DNA from 2 places in the Alishewanella sp. BS5-314 genome. Region 2 is predicted to be linked to the other one. Evidence: predicted binding sites of a transcription regulator. Region 2 holds the regulator's gene; the other holds the start of a gene.
What was found. The regulator FNR, encoded in region 2, switches genes on or off when oxygen is low (the NO sensors DNR and NnrR bind a similar motif). The targets are predictions, from matches to a motif close to TTGATCTAGATCAA.

Region 1 (4,425 bases), on a different contig from region 2:
GCAGCAGAGGTCGACCTGGCCGATATCAAGGCACAGATCGCTAACGAAAAACGCGACGACAGCCCTAAGGCGCTGGATAAAGTCTGGGAAGAGGAAATGGTGACCTTTATGAGCGCTGAGCAATCCAACAGCGCCTGCGGCACCGGCAATAAACCGAGTGAATCACAACGGCGCGATCAATTTGTACCGCTGAGCACGGATTTATTGCATACCGACGCCCTGGCACAAGAACTATTTCACGAAGCCGCCGCGAAGCGCGCTTAAGGAGCATTTACATGGCACACTTAAACCTGTTTGCCTTTGGGATCTACCCCTATATTGCCATCGCCATTATGGTGATTGGCAGCTGGATCCGTTACGACCGCGAACAATACAGCTGGAAAACCAGCTCATCCCAGCTGTTGGAAAGCAAACAACTGCGTAAAGGCAGTATTGCTTTTCATATCGGTATTCTGGGGATCTTTTTAGGTCACTTTGCCGGCCTGCTGCTACCAAAAGAGCTTTGGTATCTGTTTGGTATTACCAGCTCAATGAAGCAAATGATCGCTATCGTTGCCGGTGGTATCTTTGGCCTGATCTGTTTCTACGGCCTGACTATCCTGATTAAACGCCGGCTGTTTAACCCACGCATCCGAGCTACCAGTAACCCGATGGATATCGCTATCCTGCTGTTACTGTACGCGCAATTAATCCTGGGCTTACTGTCTATCTTTGTCTCGATGGGGCATTTGGACGGTACTGAAATGCTGAAATTAATGGCTTGGGCACAAAACACTGTCACCTTTAATTCCGTTGCCGCGGCAGAGTCAATTAGCAGCGTGCATTGGATCTTTAAGCTGCATGTGTTCCTTGGCTTAAGCTTGTTTGTAGTATTCCCGTTCAGCCGCTTAGTGCATATGTTAAGTGTGCCGGTACAGTATATGCGCCGGCAGCACCAGATAGTGCGGCAGCGGTTTGTGCGGTAAAGGTGGGATGGTTTAATCGTGTTTGCGGCAGTGCTTGCGACCATTCATCCGGTGGTAAGCACTCCGTACAACTTTGCCGGGGCACGCCGTAAATACATCCCTGTAGGCTCCCCTTTCGCATCCATGCGAAAGACGTCCCCGGCCAAAGTGTACTGCGCGCTGACCACCTCGTTTCAGACTGAGGTTAAGTTCGCCAACAGTATTTGGCTTCCGAGGTTAATATGATTCAAGTAAATAACATCCCAATTAGCGAAGCCGCCATTATGGCGGAAATGCAGTACCATCCGGCAGACAGCAAACGTACGGCGATGTTAAAAGCCGCCGAGTCGCTGGTGATTGGCGAACTGCTGCGCCAGCGTGCGACCGCGCTGGGGCTGGAAATCAGCACCGAAAATAATGTGGTTACCGAAAATAACTATCTGGATGCGTTACTGGCGCACGAGGTGGTGATCCCCACGGCCACAGATGCCGAATGTGAGCAGTATTACAAACTGAATCCGCAACGCTTTACCAGCTCACCGCTGTTAGAGGTACGGCATATCCTGTTGGCCGCGGCGCCGGAAGATGATGCTGCCCGGGTTGAAGCTAAAACCCTATCGGAGATACTGATCCAACAGTTGCACCAAGGCACACCCTTTGTCGAGGCCGCCCGCACCTACTCGGCCTGCCCGTCGAAAGAAACTGGCGGCAGTCTTGGACAAATCAGTCGTGGTCAGACCGTGCCGGAGTTTGAGCGGCAGATTTTTAGTGCTGAACCCGGTTTAATGCCGCAGGGCGTCGAAAGTCGGTATGGGGTGCATGTGGTCGAAGTGATGCGTAAGGTACCAGGTCAACCCCTGCCTTATAGCGCCGTTAAGCAAAAAATTGCCGATTACTTAAATGAAAAGGTAAGGCGTAAAGCCATTGCCCAGTACATTCATCAACTGATCGTTCAGGCCAACATTGATGGCTATGACTTCCAGTTATCTGACTCACCACTGATGCAGTAACAGGCATTCCTGGCTCCACAACCAGCATCCGTGCTGGTCTCTCCGCGCCGCCACTGGTGTTCAGCTGGCGGTTTTTTCTTACCGGAATACGGCCTGGTTTAAGTGCAAACCGTTAATTAGCGTCTGGGTAGATATGCATAGGCATCGCGCAGAATGCGATCGCGCTGGCGATCAAAGCGGTCATGCTCGCGTTCCACTTTTACCGCAAATTTGTCGTAAGCCCGATCCACCTTGCGCTGAAATTTCTCCCGCTCTTTATGATGTGGCCGGCCTTTCCCTTTGCGGGTATCGTGCCGGTATTCACGGGCCAGTTTGTCCAGCTCCCGATCCAGCTCACGCTCATAACTGGCCAGTTTACGCTGATGCTCAGCCGCTAAACGACGTAGTTGCTGACGGGTACGATCGTCAAGACGTGGTGGGGCATGCCGGATTTCATAATGCCGGCTATAACCCTGGTACACCGGATCAATCCGCGCCACCCTTAACAACTCGTCTGCCGCCCGTTGCAGCGTAAAGGCGACCACATCCTGTGCCACCTGCTCGACCGGATCATAGCGCTGCTGATGCGCACTCAGCGGCCAGGCCGTTAAGGTTAATAGGGTGGCAATTACCAAGCTTTTATTGATACCTGTTTTCATAGCAGGCTCCATTTCTGGCTAAACACCTGTTGATTGTGGCCCACCGGCCTTAACCGACGCTGAAGCAATTTCCCCTGTACCACCGATGGGGTAACAACTGCTGTAATGACGCGACCTGGCAAGCCAGCCTGGCGGTTACAGTTAGCAAAATTTGATCTGGATCAACCTTTCACCGCGCTAAGCATCTAAGCTAAACCACAATATCTAGTGATAATTAACAATACCAACACAAGATAGAGGGTTTTATGCTGTATTACACCGCTGAACAAGTTGTCTGGCAAGAAGTACCCGGCGAAGTGTCGCTGGCATACACCTTCAGTGGCTGCCAGCTGGGCTGTAAAGGTTGCCATAGCGCCGATAGCTGGGATCCCAAACAAGGACGCCCCCTTAGCCCGGAGCATTTTCAGCAACGTTTGCAGGATTATCAGGGGTTGATTAGCTGTGTGCTGTTTTTAGGCGGCGAATGGGCAGCGCCAGCATTACTAAAACTGCTGACGCTGAGTAAAACCGCAGGCTTAAAACGCTGCCTCTATACCGGGCTGGAACTGGCTGAGCTAAGCCCATCCATCCGCAGTGAGCTGACTTTTGTGAAAACCGGGCGCTGGTTTGCCGCGCGCGGCGGTTTGCAAAGCCCAACCACCAATCAAAGATTTATCGATTTGCGAACAGGCCAGTGTCTGAATTCGCACTTTCAACAACGCAACTAACACAATGCAAGAGGGAATGGCTATGGCGGCGCTTAACACCGAACAACTACAAAAGAAACTGAGTTTTATTGAGCAATATTTACTGGCACCTAATGCTGCCGATGGTTCGAAACTGGATGCCAATGCCAATGTCACCCAGAAAAATATTGCGACCCTGGAGGCTGAGCTGATGAAAGATCAGTTTATTCAGGTTAATCGCGCTCTGGTCAGCAATAAGATCCGCGAATTATTTGATGCTAAGCTGGCGAAGGAGTATCTGCGCCAAATTGAGCAACATGAAATTTATGTGCATGACGAAACCAGCCTGAAGCCCTATTGTGTATCGGTTACCATGTATCCGTTCTTACGCGATGGTCTGACGAAACTGGGGGGCGAGTCGCAGGCTCCGAAACATCTGGAGTCCTTTTGCGGCTGCTTTGTTAACTTTGTATTCGCCGTGTCCAGTCAGTTTGCCGGCGCTGTGGCCACGGTCGAGTTTCTGACCTATTTTGATTATTTTGCCCGTAAAGATTATGGCGATAATTATCTGCAAACCCATCGCAAACAAATCGAAAACCATCTGCAGCATGTGGTATATGCACTAAATCAGCCGGCAGCAGCACGCGGTTATCAGAGTGTATTCTGGAATATCTCAGTGTATGACCAGCACTATTTTGCCAGCATGTTTGGCAACTTTGTGTTTCCGGACTTTGCAAAACCAGAATGGTCTTCGGTGTCAGCGTTACAGCAATTTTTCCTAAGCTGGTTTAATCAAGAGCGCGAGAAAACTATCCTCACCTTCCCGGTGGTCACCGTCGCCATGCTGACTGAGAACGGCCGCTGCAAAGATCAGCTGTTCGCGATCGACATCGCCCGCGAAATGGCAGCCGGGAATTCGTTTTTTATTTATCAGTCTGATAATGCCGACTCACTGGCAAGCTGCTGCCGGCTGCGTAGTGAAATCAGCGATAATACCTTTTCTTATTCGTTAGGCGCTGGCGGAGTAGCGACCGGCTCCATTAATGTGATTACTCTCAATATGAACCGGCTGGTCCAGGATGGCCGTGATTTAGCAACAGAGGTCAGCAAAATCCATAAATATCAGGTTGCCTACCGCAAACTCCTGGAAGAGTATAAAGCGGCCGGC
Region 2 (4,425 bases):
CTTTGCTGATGGCTTTAAAATCGAACAAACTGTTATCGGCCAGATGCGAAGGTATAATATTTTGCATCGCCTGGAACATGGTTTCAATGCGGCCGGGGAAGCACTTATCCCAATCCTGCAGCATTTCTTTTACCACCTGCCGCTGTAAACCATCCTGTGAGCCACAGAGGTTGCAGGGGATGATGGGGAAGCCTTTCGCCACTGAGTATTTTTCAATATCTTTTTCTTTGCAGTAGGCCAGTGGCCGGATCACGATATGTTCACCATTGTCGCTGATCAGCTTGGGCGGCATCGACTTCATCTTGCCGCCGTAGAACATATTTAAAAACAAGGTTTCCAGCATATCATCGCGATGATGACCCAGCGCAATCTTGGTCGCGCCCAGCTCCTTTGCCGTACGATATAAAATACCGCGGCGCAGCCGTGAGCACAGTGAGCAGGTGGTTTTACCTTCCGGGATCTTCTCTTTGACGATCGAGTAGGTGTCTTCAGTAACAATTTTAAAATCGACGCCGATGCTGCTTAAATATTCCGGTAACACATGCGCCGGGAAGCCGGGTTGTTTCTGATCCAGGTTAACTGCAACGATGCTGAAATTCACCGGCGCAGATTGCTGCAGATTAAGCAGGATATCTAACAGCGTATAGGAGTCTTTGCCGCCGGATAAACAGACCATGATCTTGTCACCTTCGCTGATCATGCCAAAATCAGCAATGGCCTGGCCGACATTACGGCGCAGCCGTTTATGCAGCTTGTTCAGATTATATTGGGCTTTCGCTTGTGCCGCGTGAGACATCATTAACTACCAGACAGAAAAAAGGCGCACATTATACCCAAGGGTGCGCCTGTTCAAAAGAGGCAGAGGCTGGAAGGCTAGGATTTCTCCAGCGGACAGACAAAATTGGCCGGTTTTAAGGCCAGCACATCACAATCCAGACGGTCAATCACATGCTCAGCGGTATTACCGATAATGGCCGCCGATAAGCCGGTGCGGCCGATAGTGCCAATTAATACCATCTCGGCATCAAGCTGCCGTGCCAATTTCGGGATCACATCTTCCGGCATCCCTTCCAGCACATGACATTGCTCTGCCGGGATCTGATGTTCGGCTGCCAGTTGCTTCACGGCATCCTTATGATGTCGCTGCATGGTGCTGTTATATTCCTGCGGATTAAATTCCGGGATCTCGATGGCGATATTAACCGGAGTACCGGGGTAGGCATTCACCAGATGCACCCTGGCATTTAGCATGGCAGCCATTTGTTTAGCTTTATCAATCACCCTGTTATTCAGGGATTTATGATGCTCCTGCTCACTGCCGGCATTAACAGCGGCGATAATATTACCTTGCGCCGGCCAGGCATGCTCTTTTACCAGCAGCACCGGGCAGGGGCATTTGCGCAAAATATGCCAGTCAGTTGGGGTGAAAATCATCGATTTCAGCACATCGTGGTCATGGGTGCCTTTGATCACCAGATCAAAGTTATGCTCCAGCACAGCTTTGACGACGGCTTCGAACGGTCTGTTATGCCAGACCACCTGAATACTGATCTCCAGTCCTTGCGCCTGAGCCTGCTGCAGTAAGCCACTGACCCAGATTTCGCGATCTTTAATCACCGCCTGCTTCATTGCTTCGCGTTCGTCACCGGATAGCATGGTGGTCATCTCATAGGAGAATTCGTATACCGATAAAAACGCGGTCAGTTTACCGCCTTGTTTGCGGCTTAGCTCCAGGGCGCGGTCGAGGGCTTTCTGTTGTTCAGTCGTGGGATCTAATACCACTAAAACATTGTTATAAATCGACATAATGACTCCGGTTACCAGGTTGATGCACGCAATCTGTTAGATTAAGTGTAGTCAACATAACCGGAGTTGGTAGGCTGGCCTTTGTGTTAAATCAACAAAATACCGATTAACACTGACCGGCGAGGTTACTTAAGGCAGGGGCATCTAAAATGGTTATCAGTTTGCCATCCACTTCGATGATCTGATCTTTATGTAATTTACTCAGCAGCCTGCTAATGGTTTCAACGGTTAAACCCAGGTAATTGCCGATATCACTGCGGGTCATGGTCAGGCGGAAGGCTTTGGAGGAAAAACCACGGTTACCGTAGCGCGAGGCCAGATGGTTTAAAAAGGTGGCCAGTTTTTGTTCGGCAGTTTTGCGGTTTAACAGCAACAACATCTGCTGATCAGCCTGGATATCCTGACTCATCAGCCGCATCATCTGCTGCCGTAACTTGGGTAGCTGGTCCAGTAACATTTCCAGGTTGTTAAAGGGGATCTCGCAAATCATGCCGGTTTCCAGCGCTTCGGCGTAGCTCATATGCTGCTGGGTATTAATCGCATCAAAACCGATAATATCGCCGGGTAAATGGAAGCCGGTAATTTGCTGCTCACCTTGCTCGGTCAGGGTAAAGGTTTTAAAGGAACCGGTGCGTACCGCATACAGTGCTTTCAGGGCGGTGCCGCTTTCAAACAGGATATCGCCTTTATGTAACGGTCGTTTGCGCTGAATAATGTCATCCAGCTTGGTCATTTCCTGATCGTTGAGTGAAAACGGCAGGCACAACTGACTAAAACCACAATCCTGACAATTAATCGCCGAGCGTTGCATCGAATAAACCCTGAATTCCCTAATATAGTAGCTAGCTTAAAAAACTAACCTCTGCAAAGCAAGCCATATCGTATAAATGCCGTAGATAGCCAGTATAGCGGCGGTGCTATAGCGAAACCACAAGGCGCTTTTCAGCTGGCGCAGTAGCTGTGCGGCGCCACCAACGGCCAGGATCGCCGGCAAGGTGCCCAAGCCAAAGCTCAGCATCAGCAGGGCACCATGCCAGGGGCTGCCGCTGGCCAGACTCCAGCTAAGGGTCGAATAAACCAAGCCGCAGGGCAAAAAACCCCACAGCAGGCCATACCGATAGGCTTTCGTCGCTGAGTCAAGTGGTAACAGTGCCTTGGTACAGGGCTGGACGCGCTGCCAGAGCTTTTGCCCGAGCCGTTCCAGCTGCGTCAGACCAAACCAGAGCCGGGCGATATAGAGCGCCATAGCAACCAGTAAGACGCCTGCCAGTAACCGCAACCAGAGCATGGAGGCACCGGCCAGCTGCATCGCGGTCAGGCCAAAGTAGCCGACCAGGGCACCAAACAGGCTGTAGGTGGTTAAGCGGCCGGCACTGAGTAACAGGGGGTAAGTATAACCGGAGTGGCGGCGCTCAGCCGGCACGCTCAGTTGCAAGGCACTGGCAATGCCGCCGCACATCACCAGGCAGTGACTGCTGCCCAGCAGGCCGATCAGCAGCGCGGCCAGATAATCAGGGCTCATCTTTGTCCGCGGGTGGTTTTGGCTTATCGTCCTCGTCAAACAGGATGCTCAACCCTTCTTTTTCCAGATCTTCAAACTGTTTCGAGCGCACCGCCCAGAAGAAAATCCAGATCCCCATCGCAACAAAGAAGATGGCTATCGGGATAAGTACGTAAATGATGCTCATTTCTTTAGTAACCTCAATGAATTCGATACCACCAATAACGAGCTGAACGACATACCGATCACTGCAATATAGGGCGAGACAAAGCCGGCTACGGCCAGCGGAATAATAATCAAATTATAACCGACAGACCATCCGAGATTTTGCTTTATCACGCTGGCGGTGGTTTTGCCACCTTTGAGCAGTGCGGCTAACAGACTCACATCGGGTTTTAACAACACGACATCAGCCTGATTTTTAGACAGATCGGCACCAGAGTGCACCGCAACCGAAATATGCGCAGCGTTAAAGCCTGGGCTGTCGTTAATACCATCGCCCAGCATCAGTACCTGTTTGCCTTCGCTAATCAGCTGTTGAATATGCGCCACCTTTTGTTCCGGTGTACAGCCTTTATGCATAAAGTTAAGCTGTAATTCGCTGGCCAGTTGCTCGGCCTGTGACGAGCTGTCGCCGGTTAACATCCCCAATTGGTAGCCCTGTTGTTGCAAGCTGGCCAGCAGCGCCGGAACTTCCGGCCGCACTCTGTCACTCAGGGTTACAGCGGCTATCGGTTGTTGGTTAATCGTCAGATAGACCATGGCGCCGCTGACAGTGCGGCTTAGCTGACAAAAACCGGCACTGCCGACCCGCACCGCTTGCTGTTGCCAGTAACCGCTAATGCCGGCACCGACACTGACTGTTACCTGTTGCAGCTCCTCGGCCGCGGTCTGATAGGGCGAGAAGGCTCGGGCTATCGGATGTTCTGAATAACGTTCCAGATTTGCAATCAGATTCAGGGCCTGTTGCTCAGTGTAAGCCGCGCTTAGCATCTCGACGCTTTCGACACTAAACTTACCTTCGGTCAGGGTGCCGGTTTTATCCAGTACGATATGGGTGATCTGTGGCAAGGCCTCTAACGCCTGAGCGTTTTTGATCAGTATGCCCTGACGATTGA

Region 1: the regulator FNR is predicted to act here: its motif matches at 2,744-2,757, upstream of nrdG (anaerobic ribonucleoside-triphosphate reductase activating protein).

Annotation. Positions count from the first base shown of each region.
Region 1 is NZ_JACEHJ010000001.1:603,386-607,810, forward strand. Features, by position in the region: gene narJ (nitrate reductase molybdenum cofactor assembly chaperone) at 1-264, shown strand, start outside; gene narI (respiratory nitrate reductase subunit gamma) at 276-965, shown strand; gene H1D31_RS02790 (peptidylprolyl isomerase) at 1,187-1,954, shown strand; gene H1D31_RS02795 (hypothetical protein) at 2,071-2,592, opposite strand; gene nrdG (anaerobic ribonucleoside-triphosphate reductase activating protein) at 2,838-3,299, shown strand; gene nrdD (anaerobic ribonucleoside-triphosphate reductase) at 3,322-4,425, shown strand, end outside.
Region 2 is NZ_JACEHJ010000002.1:562,242-566,666, forward strand. Features, by position in the region: gene ttcA (tRNA 2-thiocytidine(32) synthetase TtcA) at 1-796, opposite strand, end outside; gene uspE (universal stress protein UspE) at 874-1,806, opposite strand; gene fnr (fumarate/nitrate reduction transcriptional regulator Fnr) at 1,913-2,617, opposite strand; gene H1D31_RS07120 (sulfite exporter TauE/SafE family protein) at 2,654-3,328, opposite strand; gene ccoS (cbb3-type cytochrome oxidase assembly protein CcoS) at 3,318-3,494, opposite strand; gene H1D31_RS07130 (heavy metal translocating P-type ATPase) at 3,491-4,425, opposite strand, start outside.